Regions from separate parts of the Sinorhizobium terangae genome, predicted to be linked through region 3. Evidence: riboswitches for the same ligand, from Rfam matches in the RefSeq annotation. Region 3 holds a riboswitch; each other region holds the start of a gene.

Region 1 (10,548 bases), 720 kb from region 3:
GCGGACATGGCGGCTGGCTCCGACGCCTTCGATGTCAATCTCGTCGCGACCTATTCGATCGGCCGTTACGCGCCCTACATGGAGCCGGTAGATCTCGGCGCCGATGCCAGCAAGGTGTTCGGCGAGTCCGTGCTGAAGACGATGCAGTTCGATGGCAAGCAGTATGGCGTTCCAACAGACCTGTCCCTGCACTTCATGTACTACCGCAAGGACCTGGTTGACGCGCTGATGCAGGACGATGCCGCCAAGAAGAAATATGCGGAAATCGCCAAGGAGCATCTCGGCAAGGATCTGCAGCCGAAGGATCCGGACAGCTGGACCTGGGACGATTGGGCGGCGACGACGCTTTATTTCAGCAAGCAGGTGAATTCCGAAAGCCCGGTCCGCTACGGCACGGTGCTGCAAATGAAGAACCTGCTTTTCAACATGATGGTCTTCCAGTCGCTGCCGCGTTCCTACGGTGCGGATTGGACGGACAAGGACGGCAACGTCGCGGTCGATTCCGACGCGTACAAGACCGGCCTGGAGCTTTACAAGAAGCTCTATGACGCCGGTGCCTCGCCGAAGGATTCGCTAAGCTACGAATATGCGGAGACGAACGCTGCCTTTGGTTCCGGGCAGGCGGCGACGGCGCTGCAATGGAATGCCGCGGCCGCTGATTTGACGAATACGGAAAAGACCCCTGCGGTTGCTGCTGTCACCGGGATCGTCGCGCCTCCGGCCGGCCCGAATGGCCGCGCCGACCATATCCACGGCCTCGGTCTCGGCCTCAACAAGAATGCCAAGAACAAAGAAGGCGCTGTCAAGTTCCTGAAATGGCTGGCCACCGAAGAGGCCGCCTTGCTCTATGCCCAGAGCGGCGGTTCGCCGGCGCTTGCTCCCGACGTCGCGGCCAAGGTTGCAAAGGAGCGGCCGGACCTCGTCAAGCTTGGGGAATTCGCCAGCCAATACGGTTACGTGATGAATGGCGCCACCTCGGCAAACGCGCTTTCGGTCTACGAGCTGCAGGCAAAGGAATTCACCGGTTATTGGGCTGGCCAGCAAAGTCTCGAAGATGCCCTGGCGCATACAAAGGCCGGCATGCAGGACCTGCTGAAGAAGTGATTTTGAGCCGGACGCCGGGCAAGAGCCTGTCGTCCGGCGCATCTGGCGGATGGAAATGGCTATTGTAAACCGCGCCGAAGGCAGAGCCTATCTCACGCCGCTCGTGGGATTCCTGCTGTTTTTTCTGGGTTTTCCCGCGGCGGTCAATCTTATCTATTCGATCTCGACCGTCTCCTTCGAGACATTGCGCCGTCCGAGCCTCAGCGGTTTCGGCAATTACGCGGCGGTGCTTGCCGACCGCGAATTCTGGGGCGCCGTCTCCTTTTCCATGCGGTTCGGCGTGTTGACGGCACTCGCCGAATGCCTGATCGGACTTTTTCTGGCAGTTTTCCTGACGCCGCTGCTGGCGAAGCGGTCGTACCTGATGGCGCCGCTGATGCTGCCGCTGATGGTCGCTCCGGCGATGATCGGCCTCATGTATCGGCTTGTCCTGCACGAGTTCGCCGGCCCGGTGCCCTATTATCTCTTCGAATGGTTCGGCGACAGCCCGGCCTTCCTCGACGTTAACAACGCCTTCCGCACGCTGCTCGTGGTCGAAATCCTGCAGTGGACGCCATTCGCCTTCCTGCTCTTTTACATGGCCTATGCCGCGATACCACTCGAGGTTCGCGAGGCCGCATCGCTCGATGGGGCGTCGGCTCTGAAGGCCCTCTGGTGGATCGAACTCCCTCTGATGTTGCCGACGCTGGTGATTGCCTTCTTCATCCGCTTCATCGACGGCTTCCGCGTGTTTGACAACGTCTACGCGCTCACAGGCAGCGGGGCGGGTGGATCGACGACCTCGCTCTCGATCTACATCTACCAGGCCTTCTTCAAGGGCGGGGCGATCGGCAAGGCCGTTGCGGCATCCGTCGTGCTTTTCCTCGCGTCGCTCGCCGTGCTTTACGGCCTCAACTGGATAACCGGCCGAGGGAGGCGCTGATCGATGCTCAACCTGCTGCGCTGGCTTGTCTTCTCGATCGCCGTGCTTGCGATGAACTTTCCCGTCATCGTCACGGTGATAACGTCGTTCAAGAGCGCGCGCGAACTGTCGTTCAATCCCGGGTTCTGGATCGGCGAACCGACGCTCGAAAACTACACGCGGGTGCTGGGCGAGACCGACCGTTTCAACATCTACGGCTATCTCATCAACAGCACCGTCGCCTCGCTGATCGGTACGGGACTGGCGATCGCGCTCGCCTTTCCGGCCGCCTATGCCATCGCCCGGAGCGAGGCGGGAAAGCGCACATTGCTGCCTCTCATCATCAACCTGCGCGCCGTGCCGCTGATCATCTTCGCGATCCCGCTCTATATGATGTACCAGTGGCTGGGGCTGCTCGACACACAGCTCGGCCTCGGCCTGATCCTGACGATCGTCAACACGCCGCTGGCGCTCGTCATCCTCGTCAACGCGATCTCCGATGTGCCGTCGGAGCTCGATGAGGCGGCAAAAATGGATGGCGCCAGTTCCTGGCAGGTCATGCTGAAGATCATCCGTCCGGTGGTGCGTCCGGCCCTGGTCACGACCTTCATCTTCGGGTTCATCACCGCCTGGAACGAGTTCCTTTTCGGCCTGATGCTGACGACGAGCCGGGCCGTTCCGATGACCGTCGGAGCGTCGTTCTTCTTCGCCGCGAGCGGCGGAGGCGTGCAATGGGGCACCGCCTCCGCCGTCATGGTGCTCGGTGCGCTGCCTCCCGCCTTGCTGGGCCTGTTGATGTACCGGCAGATCTCGGCATCTTTGACCGCGGGTGCAGTTAAAGGTTAGGCCCGCGAGTGCGGTGCTTACTTGACCTCTCAGACCGGATCGGCGCCGATTGCCTTCAAGGCCGCGCGGGCCACTTCGAAATCCTGCTCACCGGTGCCGGAACCGACGCCGATGGCACCGGCGAGTTTGCCCCCGAAGCGAATGGGCAGGCCGCCTGCAAGATGCGTCACGCCGCCCTGCGATGCTATGCCCGCAGCAACCCCGAACTCAACCGCCATTGCACCGGTCGGTCCGTTGATCGAAGCTGCAGTGCGGGCCTTGGCGCGGGCGGTATGCATGCTGAGATATTTCGCACCATCCATGCGGATGCTGGCGATCGTCTCTCCGCTTGCGTCGACGATGAAGACGCATTGCGGAACGCCGATACTCTCCGCGTGGCGCACCGCGGCCGCCAGGGCAGTAATTGCGCCTTCGTGGGCAAGACTGATCGTCTCTTTATAATTTGCCATCGTGCTCTCCCTTCTCGCTACAGCGTCGCGCGTGTTGTCAGACGCGCTGTAACACTTTGAATTGCTGCGTGATTCCCTAAATCGGTTCCGATTTAGGGATTCGTGCAGTAGGACCCTACAATGACAAGCGAAAGTGAGAATGCCCGCATTCGGTGAAGCACTTTCACCGCCGGGCAACAAGTCGGCGGGCCGCGATGGTTTTGGGGTACAAAGGCTGATGCTGCTGCCTATGCGCGGCATGATGTTTCGGCCATAGTGGTGAAAACGAGAGGACAGGGATCCATGACATCGAATGAACTGGATGCGCGACGCCTTGAAATGACGGTTCTGATGACGCCAGACATGGCCAACTTCAGTGGCAAGGTACACGGCGGTGCGCTCCTCAACCTGCTCGATCGCGTGGCCTTCTCCTGTGCCTCGCGCTTTTCCAAGCAATATGCAGTGACGTTGTCCGTCGACCAGGTGATTTTCAAGGAACCCATCCACGTGGGCGAACTGGTGACCTTCCGCGCCTCGATCAATTATGCCGGCCGGACGTCCATGGAGGTCGGCATTCGCGTGGAGGCGGAGGATATTCGTGCCGGGACCCGGCGGCATACGAATTCCTGCTATTTCACCATGGTGGCCGTGGACAGCAGCGGCCGCCCGGTTGAAGTGCCGCAGTGGTATCCCGAGACGGCAACTGACCAGCGCCGACACCGCGCGGCCGAGTTACGCCGGACGTTGAGACGCGAGTTTGCCACCCGACTGGAGGCGGTTGCGCAAACTGGTCGCGATGTGGAGGGGGCAGGAGACTAGATCGCCGCACGAGCGTTCTTCTGCCGCGAAATGATTGGCTTATCTCGTACACCACGCGGAAAACCGATGTAACGGCGGCTGCCGCGAGTGGCGAATCTCCGCGCGCATGAAGAGACGGGGCCACAGGCGGGCCCCGACAGTAGCCCAGGAGACCAAACGCTCTCATCCCGGCCGAAGCGGCCGGGTTGTAATACAAGCGTGCCAGCCATGAGCATCTGCTTTGCGGTCACGCCAAGCGGCCAACCGCTTCAACCAGTGCCCGCAAAGCGTGGCCGGCTGGCCTCAACCGACAAATATGGCGCGCAGACGCGCGAACAGGCCTGTCTGCTTCCCGGCGATCGCCGAGCGGATGTGACGGGCTGCCGTCGCAGCGCTCACCGTTGCACCGAAGTGGCAGTAGCAGATAACCCTGTGCAATTGCTCGTCGCTCAGTTCGAAGAATCGCTTTGCTTCGCCATAAGTGTCATTTTCCATTCCGGCCGCCCGCAGGACGGGATCCTTGAATGCGACCGAGATCGGCGAGTCGTCGCCGCGCATGGTCGCACGCACTCTGGCCGGTTGGTACTCGGTCTCGTGCAGCGTCGAGAGGTGTCTGTGCGGAATTTGTTCCAGGAGTTCCGCCCAGCGTTCCAGACGCTCTGCGCGCGTTGTAAGCCGGCGCGGGAAGTCCTGTTTGACCTCTGCGACGATCTGCAGTTGCTCGAGTGCATGGTGCTTCATTTTGGCCTCCATTCAGACGATAGTTGCTCCGCCCCAGTTCCGAATTCAGCCCGCTATAAAGGTGACTCTTGCGCGTGCCGAAGTCCAATCACGATCTGTCGTGGAGGGCCGGATTCGTCAAAATGTGCAGCTTTCGCAACGGCGTGGCCGCATTGCGGGCCCGTTTTGCGCGTGTCCGGATGTATTGCCGAAAGGCCACAACCCCGTGCCGGCTACCACCGCCGCACGGGGTCGGATCATGACGGCGAGTTAGGCGCCAAAGCCGCCGTCGATGGTATGGAGCGCTCCCGTCGTGAAACCGGCTTCGGGGCCGGCGAGATAGGCCGCAAGGCCGGCGACTTCCTCCGGGCGGCCGTGGCGCTTGATCGCCATGAAGCTGTGCATGAAGTCGCTCATCGGGCCGTCTTCCGGATTCATGTCCGTCGACGTCGGTCCGGGCTGGATGACATTGACAGTTATGCCCCTGGCGCCGAAATCTCGGGCGAGACCGCGGGCCATGCCCTGCACGGCTGACTTTGTCAGTGCATAGGCCGCTCCGCCGGCGAAGGGCATTCGGTCGCCGTTTACCGAGCCGACGATGATGATGCGACCGCCTTCGGGCATCTGTCGTGCGGCTTCGACCGCCGCGTGGTAGGGCGCTCGCACATTCACGTCGATCATCCGGTCGACCGCATCCGCATCCACCTCAAGCGGATCGCCAAGCACCAGGGTTCCCGCGTTCACCACAAGTACATCGAGCGCGCCTTGATCCTTGACGACGTTGATGACAGCGTCCCGGTCCGCGGCATCGGACCGGATCGCAGCCGCGCCGGTTTCCGAAGCCAGCGCCTTTGCCGCCTCAGTCGCTCCAGCATAGGTGAAGGCAACGGTCGCGCCATCACCGGCGAAGCGCCGGACGATTGCCGCACCGATGCCCCGGCTGCCGCCGATGACCAAGACTTTCTTGCCATTGAAATTTGCCATGGTTCTCTCCTTGAGAAAAAGTGTAGTAAGCGCTACATAAATGTAATCGGAGGTGAGTGCAAGGAATTTTGTAGTGATTGATACAAAAAAAAAGACGAAACCGCGCGGTCGGCCCCGTGCCTTTGACGTCGACGAAGCCGTTGGCAAGGCGCAGGCGATGTTCCATCAGCGGGGGTATGACGCGGTCAGTCTCACGGACCTGACGGGGGCCCTCGGGATCAATCCGCCGAGCTTCTATGCCGCGTTCGGCAGCAAGGCCGATCTCTATGGGCGTGCGCTGGAGCGCTACGCGAAGACGGAGGGGCTGGACTTTGAGCGGCTGCTCGCGCCGGAAAAATCGTTGGACGAGGCGCTCGCGGCTTTGTTCGAGGCGGCGGCGGTTGCCTATACCGCAGATCCAGGCGCAACCGGTTGTCTGGTCATCGAAGGTGCGCGTGGCGGTACCGATGCCGCCGCCTGCGACATGGCAAAGGCGCTCTGGCGTCAGAGCCGGCAGGTGGTGCGCGATGCCATCGCCCGCCGGGAGACCGACCGCGCGGACGAGATCGCCGACTATGTGACGGCGGTGTTGGCGGGCATGTCGGCAAGTGCGAGGGACGGTCTCGACGTCGACCGCCTGCGTCGGATCGGGCGCAGCGCATCGTTAGCCTTCACGCACCAGAAGGCATAGTGAGATACCGTCAGTCGTGCGCGACCAGTCGGTCTTGGCGTGAAGCGGCTTTGTTGACAGATAGGCGCCGCTGTCCGATACAATGCCAATATACCGAGGGGAGCACCGAGCGGTGCTGAGACGGCGGTGAGCCGGACCCTTTGAACCTGATCCGGGTCATGCCGGCGTAGGAACGGGAACAGGGCCTTTGCGGCGCTCTAGCCACTTCTTCGCGATTTCCTGGATCTCCGTGATTTTCCAATCTGGAGACCGACCAAGATGCGCTTTCCTCCGTTTCCATCTGTTGTCGTGGTGCAACTCCGATGACTGCAATCGCGCTGACCATAGCCGGCTCCGATTCCGGCGGTGGGGCCGGCATACAGGCTGACCTCAAGACTTTCTCCGCTCTCGGTGTCTATGGCGCGAGCGTCATCACCGCCGTGACGGCGCAAAATACGAAGGGCGTCACCGCCGTTGCCGACCTTTCATCGGAAATAGTCACGGCACAGATCGACGCGGTCCTTTCCGATCTCGACGTCGCCGCCGTCAAGATCGGCATGGTCTCTCGTCAGGAGACAATCGCCGCCATTGCCGGCGGGTTGCGCCGCTTCGACAAGCAGGCCGTTGTCGATCCGGTCATGGTGGCGACTTCCGGCGACCAGTTGCTGCGCCCGGACGCCGTGGCGGCGCTGGTCGATGAACTCTTGCCGCTGGCGCTGGTCGCCACGCCAAACCTGCCGGAAGCCGCATTGCTGACCGGCCGTTCCATCGCCGAGGATGAGACGGAGATGGCGCGGCAGGCCGAAGCCATTCTCAAGACCGGTGCCCGTTCCGTTCTGGTCAAGGGTGGCCACCGGCAGGGCAGCGAGGCAACCGACCTCTTCTTTGACGGCAACAGGATTGTCCGCCTCCCGGCCCACAGGATCGAGACGATCAACGATCACGGCACGGGCTGCACGCTTTCGGCGGCCATCGCTGCCGGTCTCGCCCTCGGACGGCCATTGGTGGACGCGGTGCGCGACGCGAAGGCCTACCTGCACGCGGCGCTTTCCGCAGCGAATGCCTTGTCGGTGGGCGAAGGGCGGGGGCCTGTGCACCACTTCCACCGCTGGTGGTGATGGGGGGATCCGCGGGGACGTAGTCGAGCCGCATCCTGCACACCATAGCTAAGGTCGAATGCCGCCGCCTCGGTGTCGCCACTGTTGCGACGCAACATGTATTCGTCCATGGTTAATGGACGGGTTCCACGAAGGCAGCGATTTATGCAGTTCCTTGCTCGTCGTTTGGAAGCTTTCAACCGGGACGAACTGCCGGATTGGCGTCGGTCACCGACGGTGTTGGGTCGCGCACTGCGGCTCGTTCCGAGTCTTTTCGAATATTTCCTGTTCTATCTCCTGACGCTCGCCATTTTGGCGGGCGTGGTTGCACTGATGGTGCTGGCGTGGATCTTCAGGATCGATCGAAAGCCGTCGTAAGGGCTTTCGTCCAGAATTGCAAAATTTCAAAGAGTTAGATCATTTTGCTGCTTCCAACCGATGAAGCGCAGCGCCGCGTGTCTGAGAGACACGCGGCGCTAGATGGCAGATGCGGACGCCAGCCTCGGCTCAGGCCGCGGGCCGGTCGCCGCTGACCGAATGCTCGACGTAGTATTTGCCGTAACGATGTCGATACTTCTCGACGCCGCCGAAGTCGCTGTACTTGGAAAGCTCATCCATGTCGGTCTTGTTGAGGATGACCCCGAGCACCTTGGAATTGATCTGGGGCTCGGAATGCAGAACGTCGCGCACCAGGCGAGACGGCGTTTTTCCCCATTCGACGACGAAGATGAAACCATCTGCAAGTGGAGCAAAGGCCTTTGCGTCCACGACAGGCGCCATCGGCGCAAGGTCGACGACCACGTAGTCGAACGCATTGCGCGCATTCTCGATCAGATTTGCCATGGCAGCCGAGGCGAGTAGCTCGTGACTTTGATGGGGCTGATGGTTGGATGCGCCGCCGCCGACAGGGAAGATCGCAAGCTTGGTGCGCTGGTCGACTTTGATGCCGGCGGGCCAGGTGGCTTCACCCATCAGCGTCTCGACGAGCCCGGTGCGAGGGGCGGGCGTGATCATCTGGGTGAGGCCGGGCTTGCGGATATCGCCATCAATCAAGAGCGTCCGCTTTCCGCTCGCGGCCAACTGCGCCGCGAAGTTTGCGGCGATGACTGACTTGCCCTCGTCGGGAACCGCGGACACGATCCCGATCACGCGGCTATCGTTGCCGTGCAACATGTGATCGCAGGCAAGCTTGGCGTTCCGGAAAGTCTCGGCAAAAGAGGATTGTGGCGCTTCGAGGACCATGCGAGCCAAGCGCTGGAAGGCCACTGAGTCTTCGCCGATCACGTCCGGTTGCCTGTCGGACGCAAAGCGCGTGCGTACGAGTTCCGCACTCTTCTTCGTCCGTGTGCCGATCAACGGCACATAACCGAGCGACTTGTGACCGAGGATTGCCCGCACATCGTCTTCGAGCCGGAAGGTCCTCTCGCGGAACTCCTGGAAGGCGGCGAAGGCGCCGCCGGCCATCAAGCCGAGCACGGCGGAAAGAGCAAGCGTCAGGGTCTTCTTCGGGCTCGAGGGGGCTGTGGGAACGCCGGCTTCGGAGATGACCCGAGCCTTGGCGATCGGGAACGAGCGTTGCTGTGCTGCCTGCTCATAGCGGCCGAGATAGGACTCGTAAAGCGTCTTCAGCGCCGCCGCTTTCTGCTCCAGATCCCTCAACTGAACCAGTGACTTGTTGGCGTTCGTGTTTTTCCCCACGACTCCTTCGATGCTTTCACGCAACGACTGCTCGCGCGAGCGGGCGACTTCGTATTCGTTCTTGTAGCTTGCCGTCAGTTGCTGCAGTTCCTGGTAGATCTGCCGCCCCATGTCGGCCTGCTCGGCCCTCAGTGATACAGCCTGCGGATGGTCCTTGCCAAAGTTCTGAGAGACCTCCTGCTCGCGCTTCACGACAGCGAGATAGCGGGCCCTGAGATCGCGGATAACCATGTTGTCTCCCTCTTTGGGAGAAATCGTCGCGTTGTTGACGGCGGTCTCCGGCCCCTGGTCGACAATCGACTTGAACTGGTTGTAGCGCGCCGAGGCGCTGGCCGTGTCGGCCTGGGCGACGATGAGCTGGCTGTTGAGGTCCGACAATTGCTGTTCGGACATCAGCTCGCCGCGTGCGGCCGTCAGGCCGTTTTCGCTTCTGAACTGCTCAACCTCGAGTGCCGCCGCCAGAGAGCGCTGCCGCAAGTCCGTGAGGCGTTCCTGCAGCCAGACGGAAGCACGTTCCGTCGCTTCGAAATTGGCGTTCAACTGATCGGTAAGATAGGCTTGCGCATAACCGCGCACGACCGTTGCGGCAAGCTGGGGGTCGTTCGACTTATAGGAGAGAGCCACCACGGAGCTTCGCGATACGCGCTCGACCGTCAGGGCCTGCTGGATCAACGCCGCTGCCGCCAGTCGCCGATTCTTGCGTAATGCCTCCTCCGAAACCGTGGGGCCGGACGAAAAGAGGCCGGTCGCTGTCTTTACCCAGTCCTTGACGTACGCCATCGGCGAACGCGGCGGATTCATGATCGTGGCGTTCTCGGAGAGATTGAGTTTGTCGACGACCCGCAAGGCAAGCTCGCCGGACTTCAGGATCTCCACGGCGCTCGCGATCTGGGTGTCCAGCATCTGGCTGTTTACCGGAGTCGGCTCTTCCTCGGCAAATTTCGACAGATTTTCGTCGAGCAGAATCTGCGTCATGGACGTGTAGGTCGGCGTCGCAAACAACAGGTAGGCAACACCCAGCATGATGAAGAGGACAACAAAGGCCGCAACCAGCTTGGCCCTGCGGACGGCAATAGCCAGAAGCCGATCAAGATCGATGAAGCCGTCGGATTCTTCCTCGCGGGGCACGATGCTCAAGGGGACACTTCTCTGTTTCATGGGGGCCGCTCTGTTCATTTTTTTCTCCGGTCCGTGAGCCGGCGGCTCATGGAGCCGCCGGGAAACATTTGCTTATGCCGCTCGGATGCGGCTTTCGTGAGACAAAACGATCTCGCGAACGGATTCGAAGACCATGTCGCCGATATCCGTTCGGTTCAGCGCGAA
Region 2 (10,548 bases), on a different replicon from region 3:
GCCTCAGCCTCACAATTGTGTGCGTGGTGGCTTGATCGCTGCCATGCAGCAAATTATTGATTTGCGCACTTTTTTGTGATAGCTTCCTGTTACTGATCCACCGAGGGTGTTTTTGCGCGCCCGAAAACCATCACGAAAGCAAACGATCTCCACGGCGCGGCTCTTTCCCAAATAAGCAACGTTCCGTTGCCTGTGACCGCGTTCCATGAGGCCATTTGCGTTCCGTTGGACGGACCAGGATTGACCCCACCCGGCGGTATCCCCGTCTATCCCGGGCCTGACCGACCCGGCCCCGGCCTTTGAGAGGCCGGGTGCGCAATAGGGAGTTTTTGAAACGAATGACGACCCAGCAGAAAAAATCTTCAACGCGCCAAGGCTTCAAGACCGGTGAATCGATCGTATATCCGGCTCACGGTGTTGGCCAGATCGTTGCGATTGAGGAGCAGGAAGTCGCTGGCATGAAGCTCGAGCTTTTTGTCATCGATTTCGAGAAGGACAAGATGCGTCTCAAGGTGCCGGTGGCGAAAGCCGTCAGCATCGGCATGCGCAAGCTGTCCGAAACCGATTTCGTCGATCGTGCGCTGAAGGTCGTGCAGGGCAAGGCACGCGTGAAGCGGACCATGTGGTCCCGTCGTGCCCAGGAATACGATGCCAAGATCAATTCCGGCGATCTCATCTCCATCGCGGAAGTGGTGCGCGATCTCTATCGCGCGGAAAACCAGCCGGAACAGTCCTATTCCGAACGCCAGCTTTATGAGGCCGCTCTTGACCGCATGGCGCGCGAAATCGCTGCCGTCAACAAGATGTCGGAAACGGAGGCGGTACGTCTCGTCGAAGCCAACCTGAACAAGGGGCCGAAGCGCGGCAAGGCCATCGAAGAAGAGGATACCCAGGACGAGGCCGCTTAAGCCGCAGTCTCGGAAACAGAAGCCACGACCAAGAAGCCCGGCCCTCGCGTCGGGCTTTTTTTTGCTCGCATGGCTACTCTATGTTTCCATTGAGGATGGAAGCATGCAGAACTTCAAACGTGCGACAGCGGCCCTTGCGCGTCTGATAGGACGCGCGGCTGCATGCCTTGGCCGCAATGCAGAAACACCCATCCCGAAATCATTGCAGGCAAGGGAACCTTTTGCGCCGGCGCGCGTTGGGAAAGGCCGGTGCGAAGGTGTTCGCCTTTGCGGCCCGGACGATCTTGGTTCTGTGATCTCTCACCGTGTCAGGTTCGGATCTTCGATTTAGGGCGCTGCACCGGTTCTTCAAGTACGACCTGGCGCTCACCGTTTCCTGTCGCCGGATGCTCCGACAAGCGTTTGGCCCTTCGTGTTCAATCGTTAACGGCGCCCGGGCGCCAGCTACGGAGCGATCGATGAAGACCCTTACAGCAGACAGGCGCATGATCAAGATTGCCATGGACGCGCCCTATCTCGAACGCGACGAGGAGCATGCCCTGGCGCAGGCCTGGAGGGACAACAACGATCAGGAGGCGCGCAACAAGATTGCCATGGCGCACATGCGCCTGGTGATCGCCATGGCGGCGAAATTCCGCAGCTTCGGGTTGCCTATGAGCGATCTTGTCCAGGAGGGGCATGTCGGCCTGCTGGAGGCGGCGGCACGCTTCGAGCCAAGCCGGGACGTTCGCTTCTCCACCTATGCCACCTGGTGGATCCGCGCGTCGATGCAGGACTATGTGCTGCGCAACTGGTCGATCGTGCGCGGAGGCACAAGCTCGGCGCAAAAGGCGCTGTTCTTCAATCTCAGGAGACTGCGGGCGCGTCTTGCCCAAGGCGACCGGCAGCTGACCTCGCAGGCGATGCACGAGGAGATAGCCGCCGCGCTGGGCGTCAGCCTCGCCGATGTGCAGACGATGGATGCGCGCCTGTCCGGAAGCGACGCGTCTCTGCAGGCCCCGGTTGGCCACGGAGATTCGGATGGCGGCGAGCGTCTCGACTTTCTTGCGAGCGAAGCGCCGCTGCCCGATGAACAGGTCAGCGACATGATCGACGGCGAACGCGCGCGTCGCTGGCTTCATATCGCCCTTGGAGAGTTGAGCGAGCGCGAGATGAAGATCATCCGCGCCCGGCGATTGTCGGAAGACGGCGCGACGCTGGAGGAGCTTGGCGTCGATCTCGGCATCTCGAAGGAGCGCGTCAGGCAGATCGAGACCCGGGCGCTGGAAAAGCTGCGTGCCGCGCTCGCCGCCAAGGCGCCGGCATTGACGGCCGGCATGCACTGACTACGGCCATCGTGGCGCTCTACAGCGCCGCGCGTCCAATCGGACGCGCAAAGATCGTTGTAGTACTTTGATTTGCTGCATGATTCCTTAAATCGATTCCGATTTAAGGAATCATGCAGTAGTGCCGTTCAGGCCAAACCAATCAATGAATCGTCGGTAGGTTACCGCAGACTACTCCGCGATGATCTTCACCTTGTCGCCGGGTTTGACGGTGGAGGTGATCTGCATCGCGTTGATCAGGCGGAAGAGATCGAGCTTGCGGTCCGTCCCCATCATCCGGGCGGCAAGCGTCGCCATGGTGTCGCCGGATCTCACCGTAACCACGCGAATGCGCAGCGGCTTCAGCGATTGAACCTCCGCTTGCGTCATCCGGCGGAAAGAGCCGCGCAACTGGCTCGCCGTGGCTTCGAGCGCGCGCGATCCCTTGGGTACCGCGGTCAGGAACCGGTAGATGCGGTTGTCGATGCGGATCACGGTGACATCGAAGTCCCACCGGTCGGCGGACGCGCGTGCCGTTGCCGCCTCGAGGCCATTGACCGAGATCGGACGGATGGTATCCGGCTGCAGACCGGTGACCCAGCCGCTGGCGATATAATCCGTGAGGCTGCGCCCTCCGGTGTCGGCGACGCCATCGAAACGGATCGCGATGTCACCCGGGCCGGTCGCGAGCACCGCCTCGGCCTTGTTGTCGATCTGGAAGCCGAACGGCACGTCGAAGCGGATGCCGAGCTGGCCGTGCAGGAATGTCTGGCCGCGGACATACCCTTCCTGCGGGCTGTCGCCATAGAGGATGCCGTCGATACCGGCGAGATAATAGTCGCGTCCGCGATCGCCGATCGTGCCTTCGGCGCCGAAGGCACGCGCGTGCCGGCGCGCCAGTTCGACGCGCTGCGGCGCGTTGGGGTGGCTTGACAGGAAGTCGAGGCTCTGGTCGGTTTCCGGGTCGACCGCCGTGAAGCGGGCGTAGGCCGCCATCGAATCGAGGAAGCGGGCGGCGGCATAGGGGTCGTATCCCGCCTCGCCGAGCATGCGCACGCCGATCACGTCGGCCTGGAGCTCCTGATTGCGCGAGAAGGCGGCAAGCCGCAGCTTGCCGCGGGCGAGCGCCTGTTTTCCGGCCAGATTGGAGGAAAGCACCTCGGAGACGACCCGGCTCGCGATCACCTCGGCCTCTTCGCGCTGCTGGCGCTCGATGCCGTGGTTAGCGGTGACGTGCGCCATCTCGTGCGAGAGCACGGCAGCGACCTCCGAGGCATCGTTCGCGAGCGCCAGAAGACCGCGCGTGACGTAGAGATAGCCGCCCGGGAGTGCAAAGGCGTTGATCGCAGGGGAATTCAAGATGGTAATGCGATAGGACTGCTGCGGATTTTCCGAAACCGCCGTCAGCGCGCCGGTGATGCGCGCCACCAGCCGTTCGGTCTTGGCGTCCTTGTATTCGCCACCGTAGCTCGCAACGATCCGCGGGTGTTCGCGTGCGCCGAGCTGGGCGCGCGGATCGTTCTTCTGCACTTCCTCGACGATCTGCGGATTTGACGAGGGGGAAACGGTCGGCTCGTAGGTCTGTTCGATCAGCGACTGGCAGGCCGACAGCAACGTAGTCGCCAGGAATGCAACCATTAATCGTGCATTCTTGCCGCCGCGTCGCGTCGGATTCCGGCCGTCGATGACTGTATGCCTAACCATGCCTCAGCCCGTTCCCCTCGCCGGCGCCTGCCACAACTTAAGCGCCGACGTTGAAAAATCCTACTTTTTCAGCCGGATACCGTGTTCCAGCCTGGGTGTTTCAGCCATGACCGTGCTGTAACGATTTCAGCGCAGTCTGCCTACTGATCCCCGCAGAAATAGTTGCCCCGTGGTATCACAGCAACGGATGCGCGAACATCGCGCCAACCGTCGGATATTCCGCGCGTCGCACAGCGCGGCGGTCAAATTGTGGCGAACGGTAATTTAGCGAAAAATTCCCACGGACGCCTTGCGTGTCTTCCGACGCGCCAGGGTCGCCGGAGCGCTTTGACTTGCTGCATGATTTCGTCCTCAAATCGGCGACGGCAAGCCTCATTCGCGGCCGAGGAAGCGGTTGATCGCCGTGACGTCGCGCCGTTCGACAAACCGATCGACAGGGTCGTGAGCGATGATACGTCCCCGGTCGAGAAAGAGCACGCTGTCGGCGAGCAGTCTCACGTCATCGGGGTGATGCGTGATCATCAGGATCGTATTGCCTTCCTCGTTGTGGAGGTCGCGCAAAAGTTCGCGCATTTCCGCTCTCATGCCCGGATCGAGCGCGGCAAAGGGTTCGTCAAGCAAGAGCAGCGGCCGGTGGCGGACGAGCGCGCGGGCGAGCGCGACCCTCTGACGCTCGCCGCCTGAAAGCGTCGGCGGCAGGCGTCCGCCGAAGCCATCGAGGCCGACGCGCTTCAATGCATCGGTCACCTTGGCCCGGTCGATATCGGTCAGGCGCAAGGCCGGGCTGATGCCGAAACCGACATTGGTTGCGGCGTCGAGATGAGCAAAGAGGTTGTGCTCCTGGAAGATGACCGACACCGGGCGCTCGGCCGGCAGGCGGCCCGCCATGTCCTCTCCGAGAACATCGACCGCACCCTGCTCCGGCTCTTCAAATCCGGCGATGACGTTAAACAGTGTCGATTTGCCCGACCCCGACGCACCGACGACCGCGACGATCTGCCCGGCCGGAATCACGCAGTCGAACGTGAGCTTCGTCGTTTTGAAACGGACTTCGACGTCCTTGAGTGAAACGGCCGCGGAAGCGGAGGCTGGCGAATTCATGCGTCTCTTCCTTCGCGCACGCCGTCCTCTCCCGCCGTGCCGAGCACCGTGAGGATCAGGCAGATGAGCCCGAGCAGCAATGAAAGTCCCGCGGCGTCGGCGGTGCGATAGCTTCCCATGCGGCTGTAAAGCAGCCACGGCAATGTCGTCATGTCCTGCGATCCGAAGAGCGCCACCGCTCCAAGATCGCCAAGCGACAATGCCATGGCGAAGGAAAAGGCCATGAGGAACGGTTTGCGCAACGGCGGCCAGTCGATCCATCGCAGACGATGAAAGCCCGCGATACCGAGGCTCGCCGCCAGCCGATCCGTGCGTGCCGCATGAGTGGCCATTGCCGGAGCGAGCACGCGATGGACGAAGGGAAGCGCCATCAGCGCATTGATGGCGATCACGACGGCCGGTGCAAAACGCGCGACATCGCCGAAGGGACGCAACAGCAGGAACCAGCCCGCGCCGAGAACGACCGGCGGCACCAGCAGGACGAGAGAGGTACTGGCGCCGATCATGCCGGAAAACCCGCGTGCGGCCGCTCCAACCTGCCGTCGCCTCAAGGTAACCTGCTGCGCGCGAATCATCATGGCGGTCGCGCCAACGGAGATCGCGGCCGAAAGCAGGGCAATCGCACCGCTGGTGGCGAACGCACGGTGGACAGCCGCATCGCGGGCGAGCCTCGGCAAATCCGCCTGCAGGCCGGAATAGGCGATCGCGGCGAACGGCAGTCCGACGAAGACGAGCGCAAGAACGAGCCAGAGGCCGTCGGCTAGTCGTGACCGTCCGCTCAAGCCATCGAACCGCCGCATTGCCTTGCCGGTCGTCTCGCTTTCAGGCGGTGGCGGCGCTAGGACCTTCAGAACGAGCAGCAGCGCACCCGTGAGCGCGATCTGAAGGCCGGAAAGGGCGATCGCGCGCGGCGGGTCGAAATCGAAACGCAGCGCCTGATAGATCGCCACTTCGATCGTGCTTGCGGCAGGTCCCCCGCCGAGCGTCAGCACGAGCGTGAAACTGGTGGCGCAGAGCATGAAGATAAGACCGGCGATGCCCGGCAATAGCCCGCGGATCGCCGGCCATTCGATGAAGCGGAAGATTGCGGCCGAAGGCATGCCGAGATTGGCGACAGTGCGCCAGTATTCCCCCGGAATCCGTTCGATTCCGGCAAGCATCAACCGCGCGGCAAGCGGCATGTTGAAGAAGACGTGGGCGAGAAGAATGCCGACGAGGCCGTAGATGCTGATCGGACCGTTGAGCCCGATCGCGACGAGAGCGCTATTGAGAAAGCCCTGCCGGCCCCAAACCTCAATGAGGCCAAGCGCCGCGACGAGCGCGGGCAGGCCAAGCGGCAGCGCCATCAGCCGCAGCAACCAGATGCGGCCGGGAAAGCGCGCCTGGCGGGCGAGCGCACGCGCCACCGGCACTGCGAACAGGATGGAGAGAATCGTCGAGAGGCTCGCCTGAAGCAGCGTGAAGCGGGTGACGCGCCAGACATAGGCGTCGAACGGGGCACCGGTATAACCGCCGCCCGACTGGGCGAGGAGGGCGACCACGGCGAGGGCGACAAAGAGCAGAATGCCGCCAAGGCCGAAGGCCCCCGCGGCAATCGTCATCCGTTTTTCGGCCGCAGCGGACAAGCTGGCCTCAGTTCTTGCTCATGGCCGCCAGCCATTCGTCGATCCAGGCCTTGCGGTTGGCGGCGACCTCCTCGGAAGACATCAGGAATGTCTTTTGCGGGGTGACGAGCTTGCCGAAGGCGTCCGGCAGGGGTTCCTTGGTCGCCGCAACCGGCATCATCCAGTTGGTCGTAGGAATGATCGACTGGAATTCCGGGCCGGTCATGTAGGCCAGAAACTTCTTGGCGAGTTCCGGCTCCTTGGCGTTCTTCGTCACGCCGGCCACTTCGATCTGGATGTAGTGACCCTCGGCGAAGGGAGCGGCCTGATAGCGTTCAGTGTTTTCCGCCACCATGTGGTAGGCCGGTGAGGTGGTGTAGGACAGCACCATCGGTGCTTCGCCCTTGGTGAAGAGGCCGTAGGCTTCCGACCAGCCGGGGGTCACGGTCAGCACCCGGTCCTTGAGCTTGGCCCAGGCGGCGGCCGCCTCATCGCCGTAAACCGATTTCACCCAGAGCAGCAGCCCGAGGCCCGGTGTCGAGGTGCGCGGATCCTCGATGACGATCTTTTGCGAAGGATCGCCCTCTACCAGTTCCTTCAAGCTCTTCGGCGGGTTCTTCAAGGTTTCGGTATCGTAGATCACGGCGAAATGGCCGTAGTCATAGGGAACGAAGGTGTCGTCCGAGAAGCCGCCCGGAACTTTCAAAGCTGCGGTGTCGAGACCGTGCGGGACGAAGAAGCCGGTCGCCTTGGCTTCCGCAACGAGGTTGGTGTCGAGGCCGAGCACGATGTCCGCCTTCGACTGCTCGCCTTCGAGCTTCAATCGTGTCAGAAGCTCGACGCCGTCGGCGACGCCGACATAGTTGACGTCGCAGCCGCAGGTTTTCTCGAAAGCCTCGGCGACTTTCGCGCCAGGCCCCCATTCACTGATGAAACTCTCATAGGTATAGATCGTCAGAGTCTTTTCGGCGGCATGAGCGGCGAACGGCAAAGCCGCGGCCATCGCCGTAATCGCCAGCCGGCGAAGCAACTTGGTGTAATTGGGCATGACGGGCACCTCTCTCCCTGTTGTTGATGTTGCGGGAAAAGGGCGCATCGGTCCGATCGCTTCTAATCCCTCCGCCGGTATGAGCCGGATCAGGTTCCGCGGGTTGGCTTGAGCCTCTCAGCCTTGGTTCCATGAAGCGGACCGAAGGCACCCCGTTAGAGCTGCAAAAGATTTAGCTTTCAGCGGCAGGTCTTGCAAGCCGGGTCTCGGCGGAAACATTTGCCGTCCGAGACATCTGCGCTATTAGACCAAACAATTGTCGGCGGCGTTTGTTCGCCAACCGCATGTTTCCTCAAGTCTTGGCCGGTTTGAGGGTAACCACATGCCGCAAGTCAAAGTGCGAAGGCGCGTCTGATTGAACGCTGCGCCGTAGCGGGGAGGTATTCTCATGCCAGACATGCTCGTCCGTCTCTACGCCTTGCCGGAAAGGCGTGCTTCCCGGCTCGGTCCCGGCATCAGCATTCGCCGGGCGATGGCTGCGGAACGCAGGATCGTCCTCACGTGGATCGAACAACGGTTCGGTGCCGGTTGGGCGGGCGAGGCGGAGGCCGCCTTCTCGTCGACTCCGACGCGGATTCATGTCGCCGTTCACGAGGAGCGGATCGTCGGCTTCGCCTGCCACGACGTCACCGCGCTTGGCTTCTTCGGGCCGACAGGCGTCGACGAGGCGATGCGCGGTCAGGGGATCGGCGAGGCGCTGCTTATCGAAAGCCTGATGGCGATGCGCGCCGCCGGCTACGGCTATGCTGTCATAGGCGGTGTCGGGCCTGCGGATTTTTACGTCCGCACCGTCGGCGCGGTGGAGATAGCGGATTCGACGCCCGGCATTTATGCCGGTATGCTTTTTCCCGGCGAAACGCTGTCGGAAGGCTGATCGCGAGCGATCGAGCTGCCGAAAAGCGCGACCCTTGCTGCCGCAAAATGGTTTTCGGCCTTTTCCTTAGAGCGGGATGAGGAAAAGTGCGCGCGGTTTTCCGCCCGCATCCCGCTCTAATCCATTGGAATCGATCACGATGATTTTGGGTCGAATCGACCCAAAATCATCGTGATCTGGTCGTTTGTTTGCGCTATGCGCTTCTGCCATGGCCCAACAGACCTTCACCATCCTTCTCGGCGGCTCGCTCACCCGGACCGAGCGGCTTGCAAGCCAGCTCTCCGGCAGTCGCTTCATCGCGGCCGACGGCGGCATGCGTCATGCAAAGACGCTTGGTATCGTTCCCGAGCTCTGGGTCGGCGATTTCGATTCGACCGACGACGCGTTGCTGGCCGCATATGCGGAGGTGCCGCGCGAGCGCTATCCTGCGGCCAAGAGCGCGACCGACGGCGAGATCGGGGTCGATGCGGCGCTCGCGCGGGGCGCAACGTCGCTGATCTTCGTCGGTGCCCTCGGCGGCACCAGAAGCGACCATGCCTTCCTGCATCTTTTGCGCGCCGTGGCAATCGCCGAAGAGGGGTTGCCGGTGCTGATGACCTCCGGCGAGGAGGAAGCCTATCCCTTGCTGGTAGGATCTCAGGAGATCGACCTTCCCAAGGGCAGCCTCTTCTCGATTCTCGGGCTCAGCGCACTGTCCGGCCTCTCCATCGGAAATGCGCGTTATCCGCTCGACGATTTCGCTCTGCCCTTCGGTTCGTCACGGACCATTTCCAACGTTGCGGAGGGGGCGGTCCGCTTTTCCTTGAAATCCGGCCGGGCGGTCATTCTTGCCCGGCCCCATGATCTTTCCGGAGCCTGAAACCTTGGCGCCACCCATTCTGAAGCTTGATGACATCTTTCTGACCTTCGGCGGTGCACCGCTTCTCGCGGGCGCCAACCTGCAGGTCGAGCCCGGCGACCGCATCTGCCTCGTTGGGCGCAACGGTTCCGGCAAGTCGACGCTGATGAAGATGGCCGCCGGTCTTGTCGAGCCGCAATCGGGCGAGATCTTTCGTCATCCCTCGGCGACGGTGCGCTACCTGCACCAGGCGCCAGACTTCGAGGGCTTCGACACGGTCCAGGCCTATGCGGAAGCGGGGCTTGGCCCGAGTGACGATCCCTACCGCGTCGCCTATCTGCTGCAGCATCTGGGGCTGACGGGGCAAGAGGATCCGCGGCAGCTTTCGGGCGGCGAGGCGCGGCGCGCAGCGCTTGCGCGCGTACTGGCACCGGAGCCCGACATCCTGCTCCTCGACGAGCCGACCAACCATCTCGATCTTCCGACGATCGAATGGCTGGAAGACGAGCTCGTCCGCAGCCGCTCGGCACTGGTGCTCATCTCGCACGACCGGCGCTTCCTCGAAAAGGTTTCGACGGCGACCGTCTGGCTCGACCGCGGCCAGTCGCGCCGGCTCGATCGCGGCTTTGGCCATTTCGAGGCTTGGCGCGACGAGGTGCTTGAGGCCGAGGAACTGGAGCAGCACAAGCTCGGCAAGGCGATCGAGCGCGAGGAGCACTGGCTGCGCTATGGTGTTACTGCCCGGCGCAAGCGCAACATGCGCCGTCTTGGCGAACTGCAGGACATGCGGGCGCGCTATCGCGGCCACAAGGGGCCGCAGGGCACGGTGCAAGCGACGGCCGCCGACGCGAAGGAATCCGGCAAGCTGGTCATCGAGGCGGAAAAAATCACCAAGGCCTATGGCGATCGCATGATCGTCGCGCCGTTCTCGATCCGCGTACACCGCGGCGACCGGATCGGCCTCGTTGGCCCGAACGGCGCCGGCAAGACGACATTGCTCAAGTTGCTGACCGGCCAGATCGAGCCGGACTCCGGAACCGTCAAGCTTGGCACCAATCTTGAGATGGCGACGCTCGACCAGAAGCGCGAGGGCCTGAATCTCGACGAGACGCTGGCGCACTACCTGACCGATGGCCGTGGCGACAACCTCCTCGTCAATGGCGAGCA
Region 3 (10,548 bases):
TCCACACCGTGTTCCCGCATCCGTTGGAGGAGCGTTGCCTGCCGCTCGACCTTGTCCCCGCTGTTGGCGAGGAGAACCACCTTGCCGGTCTCCCCGATGACCTCCTCGATACCCGACAGAAGCTCCGCAAAGAAGGGATTGGTGAGATTTGGGACGATGGCGCCGATGATCTGGCTGCGTTCGACGCGCAGGCGGGCCGCGCCGATATTGTAAACGTAGCCGAGATCTCGCATTGCCTGCTCGACGCGGCTGCGCGTCTCGCTGCCGACCAGCGGGCTCTTGCGAAGAACTAGGGACGCGGTCGCGCGGGAGACGTTTGCATGTCGCGCGACATCGAGAAGCGTAACGCGGCTCTTTTTTCGTTCGTCAAAGGACATTGAATACCAACGGGAAAAGAATGGTGGTGGGGGAACTATAGTCAACAACGAGTGTCGGGCAAACGCTGCCGAGTCTCTGGCGCCGTCACCCGAAGGCCTCGTTCTGTTAGAGCATCCCGCTTAAACTTCTTAGAATCGATCACGTTCATGATCTTGGGCCGACCCAGAATCACCGTGATCTAATGCAGACTACCCACACCCAGCAGCCGTTCGACGGTCACATGATCCTGCGAAAGCTCCACCGGCGTCCCGGTCCAGGCGATCCGTCCCCGCTCCAGCACGATGACATGGTCGGCGAAATCCAGCGCACTCTGTATGCGCTGTTCGACGAGCACTATCGTCATGTCGCCGGTTCTGGCAAGCTCGGCAAAGACCTTCATGAGCTCTTCGCAGATGACCGGTGCCAGGCCTTCGAGCGGCTCATCCAGCAGCAACACTGATGGCCGTCCGAGGATCGAGCGCGCGGTCGACAGCATCTGTTGCTCTCCGCCGGAGAGTTGCGAGCCGAGATTCCTGCGCCGCTCATGGAGGCGCGGAAACATGTCATAGGCTTCCTGGAGTGCACTCTTCGGTCGGCCCTTGAGCCCAACGAAGAGGTTTTCCTCGACGGTCAGGGTTGGAAAGACGCAGCGCGCCTGCGGCACGAAGCCGAGACCACTCAGAGCCCGCGACGCGCTCGGCAGCGCCGTGACATCGGTTTCGCCGATGCGGATGCGCCCTTCGTAGCGCCGCGTCTGGCCGGCGAGCGTCGCAAGCAGCGTCGTCTTCCCCATGCCGTTGCGCCCGAGTACGGCGAGACGCGCGCCGGCCGGCACCAAAAAAGAAATGCCTTCAAGCACCCGCGTCGGTCCGTAGCCCGCGGAAAGGTTCTCGACCTCAAGCGGCGTGGCCGGCATTGGCATAACTCCCGAGATAGGCTTCGCGTACCCGCGGATCCTTGGTCACGCCCGACGGCGAACCGTCGAAGATGATCGTGCCGTTGGCCAGCACGATCACCCGCTTGGCGAAGCGGAAAACAAGGTCCATGTCATGCTCGATCATCAGTACGGCAAGGTCGGCCGGAAGGTCGGCCAGCGCCTGTTCGATACGGCCCGTGTCGCTTTGCGGCACGCCGGCGGCCGGTTCGTCGAGGAGCAGCACCCGCGGTCTTAGCGCCAGTGCCACGGCGATCTCCAAAAGCCGCTGCTGGCCATAGGCGATCTCGCTGACATGCCGGTGCATCTGGTCGCGCAGCCCGAGCTTGCCGATAAGATCGTCGACTTCCGTCATGACCTCGGGCATTGCGAGGTAATTCCCGAAAAAACGCCCTGCCCGGCCGTCGCGCTGCAGGACTGCAAGCGCCACGTGTTCCGCCGGAGTCATGTCCTGGAAGAGACGCGTGACCTGGAACGATCGCACGAGACCCCTCCGAACGCGTCCGATGGCATCCACTCGGGTGATATCTTCGCCGCCGATCCGGACCTCGCCGGAATCGGGCTTCAGGTTCCCGGTGACCAGGTTGACGAAGGTCGTCTTTCCCGCGCCGTTCGGGCCGATCAATGCCACACGATCGCCCGGCGCCATGGCAAGGCTGACATCGTTGGTGACGGCGAGGCCGCCGAACGATCGCTTCAGATTCCGAACCTCGAAGATGGCACTCATCGGCGCGCCTCCCTCCAACGGATCGCCACGGCGGCGATCGTGCCGTAGAGACCTTTGGGCGCAAAGAGCACGACGGCGATCAGCAGAGCACCGACCATCGTCAGCCAATGGAAGGGATTGGCCGCCGAAACGATATCCTCGAAGAACATGAACACGATCGTGCCGGTAAGTGCGCCAAAGAGCGAACCCGTGCCGCCGAGCACCAGCATGACCAGGCTCTCGGCTGAGAGCGTGAAGGAGAGGCTGTCGAGGCCGACCACCTGCGTCGAGATGGCGTTGAGCGCACCGCCGGCCCCGGCCACCGCACCGGAAATCATGTACATCTTGACCAAGGTGACCTTCGGCGAAGCGCCCATCGCACGAACGCGGACTTGATCCTCCTTGATGCCGCGGCAGAGCATGCCGAAGGGCGAGCGCACGACAAGGCGCAAGAGCGTGAACACGACCGCAAGCAGGACGATGCCGAAGACGTAAGCCGTGCGGCCCCAAAGGTCGAACGCGAAAAGCCCGAGCAGCGGATCGGGCGCGATGCCAGCGAGCCCATCGCTGCCGCCCGTCCAGGCCGAGGCCTTGTTGGCGAACTCGTGAAACAGATGGATGAGCGCGATCGACAATACGAGCTGCGGGAGACCGTGGGCCCTCAGGATCACCACGCCGCAAAGAAGCCCCGCAACAATGCCGCCGAGAATGCCGCAGGCGAGCATGAGCAGCGGATCCGTGATGCCGAAATGGACGGCGGCGATGCCGGCCGCATAGGCGCCGGTTCCGAACAGGGCCGCATGGCCGAGCGTCGCCACCCCGCAATAGCCCGTCACGAGGTCGAGGGATAGCACCAGGAGCGCGATCGCCGTCATGCGCGTCAGCAGCGCCAGATTGTTTGGAAACAAAAGGTAGCCGACGATGGCGAGTGCGAGGATCACGGCAAGGCCGGCGAGGTCGCGGCCGAGTTTTCGCCGGTTGCCGCGTGCAGCTGCCAGTGCGTCGTCCATCGTCGCCATGGTCACGATCTCGCCCTCCCGGCAAGGCCGCGCGGGAAGACGCAGACAATTGCGATGACGGCGAGATAGAAGAAGAACTCGCCGAATTCCGGCACGAGGTAGCGGCCCGCCGTATCGATGCCGCCCAGCAGAAGGCATGCAACAAGGGCGCCCGGTATCGAGCCCGCGCCGCCGACGGAAACGACGACCAGGAAGGTCACCATGTAGCGCAGCGCGTAGTAGGGTTCGACGGGGAGCAGTTCGGCGCCCACCACACCGCCCAGGGCAGCGAGACCGACGGCAACAGCAAAGCTCACCGCGTAGACGATTTTGGTACGCACCCCGAGGGCTGCCGCCATCGCCGCGTTGTCGACGGCCGCCCTGAGCTTCACGCCGAAAGCGGTTTTTTCGATCGCGTACCAGAGGGCGGCTGCGACGGCGAGCCCGCAAAGGATCGCGAACAGGCGGTGGGTGGCGATCGAGCGGAAGCCGAGATCGACGGACCCCCGGAGCTCCGTCGGCAAGGGGATCGTCTTCAGCGTCGGGCCAAAGACATAGTTGGCGATGCCGATGATGCAGAAGGTGATCCCGATCGTCATCAAGACCTGCGTCAATTCCGGTGCCCCGTAGATACGGCGATAAAGCAGCCGCTCGATCGGGATGGCGATGAGGATCGTGCCAAAGACCGCGATCATCAGGGCGATCCCATAGCCGAGCCCCATGTCGCGTGCCACATAGGAGGCGATGTAGCCGCCGATCATTGCGAAGGCGCCATGAGCGAGATTGACCACCCGCATGAGCCCCATAGTGACGGAAAGACCGATCGAGATCACGAACAGCACCATGCCGTAAGCGAGCGCGTCGACCGCTATGCTGAAGACGGTTTGCATGTGCCCATCCCGTTTCCCGATGATGCGGGGTCGAGCCGCCGCCCCGCATCCAAGTCGCTGGCCGTTGCTATTTCAGCGCCGCAAGGCCGGGATCGGCCTGCTTCTCGAAAGTCTGGATCTCCTTGTTGTAGTAGGATCCGTCCTCGGCCTTGGCGACCTCGCGCAGATAGATGTTCTGGGTGATGTGGCGCGATTCCGGGTCGATCGAAACAGGCCCGCGTGGGCTCGTCCACGAAAGCCCCTTGACCGCATCGACCGCCTTTTGCGCGTCCTGCTCGCCGCCGGTCGCCTCGATCATCTTGTAAATGACATGCATGCCGTCGTAGGCGCCTACGGCAGGGAAGGAAAGTTCAGCGGGATTGCCGATCGCCTTGCCGGCGGCCTCGACGAACGCCTTGTTTTCGGGAGAGTCGTGCGAGACGGCATAGTGGAACGTCGTCTGAAGTCCGAGCGCAGCTTCACCCAGCGCCGGAAGGTCGGACTCCTGCGTCAGGTCGCCCGGCGCAAAGAGCTTGATGCCCGCATCCTTGAGCCCGTTTTCGTTATAGGCCTTGACGAAGCCGAGCGTCGTCGGGCCGGACGGCAGGAAGGCGAAGACGCCCTGGGCGCCCGAATCCTTGACGCGCTGCATGATCGGCGAGAAATCGTTGGTGGCGAGCGGCATGCGGATCGCCTCGACGATCTCGCCGCCCGCCGCTTCGTACGCCTTCTTGAAGGCGTTCTCGGCATCGACGCCCGGGCCGTAATCGCTGACGACCGATATCACCTTCGAGACACCTGCATCCTTCGCGACCTTGGCGATCGGCGTCGAGGTCTGCCAGAGCGTGAACGAGGTGCGCACGACCAGCGGGCTCTTGGTGACGATCGCCGAGGTCGCGGCATTCATGATCACCAGCGGCACATTCCCCTGCTCGAGTAACGGCGTCACCGCCATCGCGTCGGGGGTGAAATAGAAGCCGGCGAGATACTGTACGCCCTCCTTGACGACGAGCTCCTGCGCCAACGCCTTGGACTGGGCCGGATCCGCCTGCGGCACGTCCCGGTAGATGACCTCGACGTCGTCGTCGCCGACCTTGCTGCCGTTCAGCGCCATATAGGCGTCGATGCCCGCCTTGAAATTCTTGCCCTGCAGCGCAAACGGGCCTGAAAAAGGTCCAATTACGCCAATCTTGATCGTGTCCGCTTCGGCTGCCCCGCTCATTGCCAATGCCGCCAGCGCGGCGAGAATGATCCGTTTCATTTTTCCTCCCTGCGACAGCCGGCTCACTCCGTCCGGCATCGTCTATTTATTAGTGTTCAGCCCCATCTTATTTGTGTTCAGCCCCATCCCGTCAGTCTGTCATGTCCAACCGCGATAAATAATGAAATGTCCGCGCTCGTTCCATAACTGCTGGGTTATGTTACCGCGACGAATGTTGAGCCTAGGTTCTCCCTGCCAAGATAACGCGTCGACGCTCAAAACACATGCTCCGCCACTGTCGAGGGCGGCGACGTGGCCATGTCGTAGTCGTCATCAAAACGGCAGGCCCACATAATTTTCCGCGAGCGCGGTGGCAGCCGCCCGCGAATGGGTGAGATAGTCGAGCTCGGCCTCCTGGATCTTCTGGTCGAAGTCGCTGGTGTCCGGGAAACGGTGCATCATCGTCGTCATCCACCAGGAAAAACGGACCGCCTTCCAGACGCGCGAAAGCGCTCGCGCCGAATAGGCATCCAGGCCGGCATTGGAGCGATCCTCGTAATGCTCAAGCAGGCCCTCGTAGAGATAATGCACGTCGCTTGCGGCGAGGTTCAGCCCCTTGGCGCCGGTCGGCGGCACGATATGGGCTGCATCTCCGACAAGAAACAACCGGTGAAAGCGCATCGGCTCAGCGACGAAGGATCGAAGCGGTGCGATCGATTTCTCGAAGGACGGTCCAGTCACCACCCGTTCGGCATGGTGAGCCGGCAGGCGGCGGCGCAGCTCGTCCCAGAAGCGCTGGTCGTCCCACTCCTCGAGCTTTTCGTCGCGCGAGCACTGGATGTAGTAGCGGCTGCGACTCATCGATCGCATCGAACAGAGGGCGAAACCGCGCGGATGGTTGGCGTAGACCAGTTCGGGGCTGACCGGCGGCACGTCGGCGAGGATGCCGAGCCAGCCGAACGGGTAGACCTTCTCGAAGGTGCGGATCGCCTTTTCCGGCACTGCCCTGCGGCTCACCCCGTGCGACCCGTCGCAGCCGGCAATGAAATCGCACTCAATGCGGTGCGTGCTGCCACCCTTCTCGTAGGTGACATAGGGCGCATCGCCGTCGAAATCATGCGGCGTAACGTTCACCGCCTCGTAAACCGTCGATGCACCGGTTGTTTCCCGACAGCCCATCAGATCGCGGGTGAGTTCCGTCTGACCGTAGATCAGCACGCGCTTGCCGTCGGTCAAGCCGAAAAGATCGATGCGATGATCGCGGCCGTCGAAGGCGAGCGAGACCCCATCATGCGGGAGCCCTTCGGCATACATACGCGCGCCGGACCGGGCCTCGTCCATGAGCCGCACGGTACCCTCCTCCAGCACCCCGGCGCGAACCCGGCCAAGGATATGATCCTTGCTGGCGCGGTCGAGGATAACGTTATCGATCCCGGCATGAGTCAGCAACTGCCCGAGCAGGAGACCGGACGGTCCCGAACCGATAATGACGACCTGCGTTCGCATGGACCTCCTCCCGTTGAGCACGTCGTTCGCGCGTTCGAACTTTTGGCCGCCCGCGAACCGGCTGCCCGACGTTGGCCCCGCACAAGAATTGTCTTTTGTCAGGAAGTTTGCGCGCCGCCCCGGCCTGTCTCAATGGACATTTCAGCCAAGAAATTGCACTTATCGAACATTGGCATTGGGTGAAAAAGATGAAGCGGGCGATCCCGACATATGAACTTTACGGTGAGGAGTCTGGAGAACGTCCGGATTTCTGGCTGCATTGCGAGACGATCCCTTCACGCAGCAGCCTGCACCATTGGGAAATCGGCCTTCACCGCCATGAGAGCTTTTTTCAGATCCTGTACATCGCCGGAGGGTCGGGCGACGCCGTATTCGGCCAGACGTCGCAGGCGATCTCTCCGCCGGCCGTGATCACCATTCCGCCCACGGTCAGCCATGGCTTCCGCTTTTCCCGTGACATCGACGGTTTCGTCTTCACGATCCTCGCATCGCACCTGCCGGCCGTCCCGGGCGGCCGCAGCAGACTGGGTACATGGCTGGCAAAACCTTGCCTGACGCCGCTCGGCGAAAGCGAGGACGGCCGCTACGTCGCCGAGACCTTGCAGCGCCTGGCGGAGGAATGGCAGGCGCGGCGCAGCCACCGCACGGGCCTGCTGGACGCCTATCTCTCGACGGTGCTGACGCTGACGGCGCGGCTCGCAGAAGCACCGCGCCAGGACGCAACTGTCGCGGAAAGCGAGAACGAGCGCCGGATGGAGCGCTTCGACGCGCTGCTTCGCCAGCACGTTCTTTCGCATCGACCGGCCGCGTTCTACGCGCGAGAACTCGGCCTGTCGCAGACGCATTTGAACCGCGTGGTCCGGTCGATGACGGGGCAGAGCGTGCACGAGGTCATCGCCGAAAGGCTCTTGAACGCGGCGCGGCGCGAGCTCGTCTTCACGCGTGCGAGCGTCCAGGAAATAAGCTTCCGCCTCGGCTTTTCAGACGCGGCCTATTTCTCACGCTTCTTCGTCCGTCACGTCGGGACCACACCGCGGGCCTGGCGCATGGCCGAGCGGCAAAAGCTTGGCGTGTGACGGTGCGCGCTGTCTCGTCGGGGGCGGTTGAACAGGCCGCCTAAGAAGCCTGCATTTCCTCGATGGAATCCACCCGATCCGGATAGAAGGCCATGTGGTCCTTGATTTCGCGCACCGCCGCATGCGGGTCTTCATAGGTCCAGATGGCGTTCTTCGAGCGGTCGCCGCCTGGTGTGATGCTGTAATAGGAAGCATCGCCCTTGTAGGGGCAATGTGTCGAGTGCTCGGTGCGTGCAAGCAGCGACATGTCGACGTCCTCGCGGGGAATATACTGCACTGGCGGATAGGACGCCTCGCGCAGGGTCAGTGCATCGCGCGTATCGGCAACAACGCGGCCGTCGAGCTTGACGACAACGCGCGCCGGATTGTGGTCGATGGTGATCGGATGATCGGGCCCGGGAATTTTGATCGGCTTGTCTAACATCAGCGAACGCCTCCGGATTTGATCCTTCTTACATAGGGTCAGGCCTCCCGCTTCCCAAGGGCGGCAACTCCGATCGGGCTGCACGCGACCGGACGTCGAAAAAACAGGGTTGACGCAGCGGCGATATCGGTGACTATTTGCATCCATTCACCAGGGGGGTCCCGGCAAGGGGCTGAGATACTGCTAAAGCGCGCAGTGACCCGTTGAACCTGATCCAGTTCATACTGGCGTAGGGACGGTGCGGACGTGCGAAGGCCAGGATTCCGTGTTCCCGTGATCCATCGGCGCAGCGTCTTTTCATCCTTCCGGCTTCAGAACTGGGTCTCCAACGCGAAAACTTTGGAGCCTCAAGATGAATGTTTTCAAGCCTCTCGCAGCGCCCTCGGTCACGCAGGGCCCTCTTCCGGCCTCGCAGAAAGTCTACAAGCCCGGCGAGATCCATCCCGATATCCGCGTGCCGATGCGCGAGATCGCCCTGCATCCGACCTCTGGCGAGCCGCCGGTCACCGTCTATGATTCCTCCGGCCCCTATACGGCCGAGGGCGCGGACATTCGCATCGAGGCCGGCCTGCCGCCACTTCGCCGCGACTGGATCCTTGGGCGCGCTGACGTCGAGGCCTATCAGGGCCGCAGCGTCAAGGCGGAGGACAACGGCTTTGCGACCGGCGAAAAACTGACGCCCGAATTTCCCGTTCGCCACCAACCGCTGCGTGCCAAGGGCGGGCAGGCCGTCACCCAGCTCGCCTATGCCCGTGCCGGCATTATCACGCCGGAAATGGAATTCATCGCCATCCGCGAAAATCTCGGCCGCAAGGCGGCAAAGGAGGCGCTTCAGCGCGATGGCGAAAGCTTCGGCGCATCGGTTCCCGATTTCGTCACCCCGGAATTCGTCCGCCGGGAAGTCGCCGCCGGCCGGGCGATCATTCCGGCCAACATCAACCATCCGGAATCGGAACCGATGATCATCGGCCGCAATTTCCTGGTCAAGATCAACGCCAATATCGGCAATTCCGCCGTCACCTCGTCGATGGCCGAAGAAGCCGAGAAGATGGTCTGGGCGACGCGCTGGGGCGCCGACACGGTCATGGACCTTTCGACCGGCCGCAACATCCACAACATCCGCGAATGGATCATCCGCAATTCGCCAGTGCCGATCGGCACGGTGCCGCTCTATCAGGCGCTGGAGAAGGTGAACGGCATCGCCGAGGACCTCACCTGGGAGGTCTATCGCGACACGCTGATCGAGCAGGCCGAGCAGGGTGTCGACTATTTCACCATTCATGCGGGCGTGCGGCTGCACTACATCCCGCTGACCGTCAACCGCGTTACCGGCATCGTCTCGCGCGGCGGTTCGATCATGGCGAAATGGTGCCTGCATCATCATCGCGAGAGCTTCCTCTATGAGCACTTCGAGGAGATCTGCGACATCTGCCGCGCCTATGACGTCTCCTTCTCGCTCGGCGACGGCCTCAGACCCGGCTCGATCGCCGACGCCAACGACGCCGCGCAGTTTGCGGAACTGGAAACTCTCGGGGAACTCACGAAAATCGCCTGGGCGAAAGATTGCCAAGTGATGATCGAAGGCCCCGGCCACGTGCCGATGCACAAGATCAAGGAGAACATGGACAAGCAGCTTGAAGTCTGCGGCGAAGCACCCTTCTACACGCTCGGGCCGCTGACGACCGATATCGCTCCCGGCTACGACCACATCACCTCAGGCATCGGCGCGGCGATGATCGGCTGGTTCGGCACGGCCATGCTCTGCTACGTGACGCCGAAGGAGCATCTGGGGCTGCCCGACCGCGATGACGTCAAGACGGGCGTCATCACCTACAAGATCGCGGCCCACGCCGCCGATCTCGCCAAGGGACATCCGGCCGCCCGCATCCGCGACGACGCGCTGTCGCGCGCCCGCTTCGAGTTCCGCTGGGAGGACCAGTTCAACCTCTCGCTCGATCCGGAAACCGCCCGCAATTTCCACGACGAGACGTTGCCGAAGGAAGCGCACAAGGTCGCCCATTTCTGCTCCATGTGCGGCCCGAAATTCTGTTCGATGCGGATCTCCCACGACATCCGTGCCGAAGCACAGAAGGAGGGGCTCGCGGCCATGGCCGAGAAGTATCGCGAGGGCGGCGACCTCTACATGCCGGTCGATGAGGCGGAGCGGCTGGCCAAGCGGACACCGGCCGAATGACCATGCGGGTCCTCGTCAAGGGAGCGGGCGTTGCCGGCCTCGCCGTCGCGCGCGAACTCGTCGCGCGTGGCGCTGACATCACGGTCGCGGAGCCAGAGCCGGGCTTCGCGGCCGCCGCATCCTGGTACGCCGGCGGCATGCTTGCGCCCTGGTGCGAGCGGGAAAGCGCCGACAAAACCGTGCTCACGCGCGGCCGCGGCGCCGCCGACTGGTGGGACCGCGCGCTTCCCGGAGAAGTCCGGCGCAACGGAACCCTGGTCGTCGCGCTACCGCGTGATGCCGG

The links. Region 3 has a riboswitch for thiamine pyrophosphate ahead of thiC (phosphomethylpyrimidine synthase ThiC). Riboswitches for the same ligand answer to the same signal wherever they lie in the genome.
Region 1: another riboswitch for thiamine pyrophosphate. It lies ahead of thiD (bifunctional hydroxymethylpyrimidine kinase/phosphomethylpyrimidine kinase); the one in region 3 lies ahead of thiC (phosphomethylpyrimidine synthase ThiC).
Region 2: another riboswitch for thiamine pyrophosphate. It lies ahead of thiB (thiamine ABC transporter substrate binding subunit); the one in region 3 lies ahead of thiC (phosphomethylpyrimidine synthase ThiC).

What each region holds. Positions count from the first base shown of each region.
Region 1 is NZ_CP121660.1:937,311-947,858, forward strand. It holds gene QA637_RS23070 (extracellular solute-binding protein) at 1-1,104, shown strand, start outside; gene QA637_RS23075 (carbohydrate ABC transporter permease) at 1,160-2,026, shown strand; gene QA637_RS23080 (carbohydrate ABC transporter permease) at 2,030-2,851, shown strand; gene QA637_RS23085 (GlcG/HbpS family heme-binding protein) at 2,881-3,300, opposite strand; gene QA637_RS23090 (acyl-CoA thioesterase) at 3,583-4,098, shown strand; gene QA637_RS23095 (hypothetical protein) at 4,381-4,818, opposite strand; gene bdcA (SDR family oxidoreductase) at 5,068-5,781, opposite strand; gene QA637_RS23105 (TetR/AcrR family transcriptional regulator) at 5,858-6,451, shown strand; TPP riboswitch at 6,538-6,641, shown strand; gene thiD (bifunctional hydroxymethylpyrimidine kinase/phosphomethylpyrimidine kinase) at 6,754-7,548, shown strand; gene QA637_RS23115 (hypothetical protein) at 7,693-7,905, shown strand; gene QA637_RS23120 (polysaccharide biosynthesis tyrosine autokinase) at 8,035-10,401, opposite strand; gene QA637_RS23125 (UTP--glucose-1-phosphate uridylyltransferase) at 10,456-10,548, opposite strand, start outside.
Region 2 is NZ_CP121659.1:3,420,226-3,430,773, reverse strand. It holds gene QA637_RS16290 (CarD family transcriptional regulator) at 339-908, shown strand; gene QA637_RS16285 (RNA polymerase factor sigma-32) at 1,367-2,233, shown strand; gene QA637_RS16280 (M48 family metalloprotease) at 2,405-3,916, opposite strand; gene QA637_RS16275 (thiamine ABC transporter ATP-binding protein) at 4,289-5,017, opposite strand; gene thiP (thiamine/thiamine pyrophosphate ABC transporter permease ThiP) at 5,014-6,618, opposite strand; gene thiB (thiamine ABC transporter substrate binding subunit) at 6,650-7,669, opposite strand; TPP riboswitch at 7,719-7,834, opposite strand; gene QA637_RS16260 (GNAT family N-acetyltransferase) at 8,058-8,543, shown strand; gene QA637_RS16255 (thiamine diphosphokinase) at 8,752-9,402, shown strand; gene QA637_RS16250 (ABC-F family ATP-binding cassette domain-containing protein) at 9,407-10,548, shown strand, end outside.
Region 3 is NZ_CP121660.1:220,412-230,959, reverse strand. It holds gene QA637_RS19800 (LacI family DNA-binding transcriptional regulator) at 1-377, opposite strand, end outside; gene QA637_RS19795 (ABC transporter ATP-binding protein) at 557-1,273, opposite strand; gene QA637_RS19790 (ABC transporter ATP-binding protein) at 1,254-2,018, opposite strand; gene QA637_RS19785 (branched-chain amino acid ABC transporter permease) at 2,015-3,016, opposite strand; gene QA637_RS19780 (branched-chain amino acid ABC transporter permease) at 3,019-3,885, opposite strand; gene QA637_RS19775 (ABC transporter substrate-binding protein) at 3,953-5,125, opposite strand; gene pobA (4-hydroxybenzoate 3-monooxygenase) at 5,399-6,571, opposite strand; gene QA637_RS19765 (helix-turn-helix domain-containing protein) at 6,760-7,647, shown strand; gene QA637_RS19760 (DUF427 domain-containing protein) at 7,688-8,071, opposite strand; TPP riboswitch at 8,214-8,325, shown strand; gene thiC (phosphomethylpyrimidine synthase ThiC) at 8,424-10,265, shown strand; gene thiO (glycine oxidase ThiO) at 10,268-10,548, shown strand, end outside.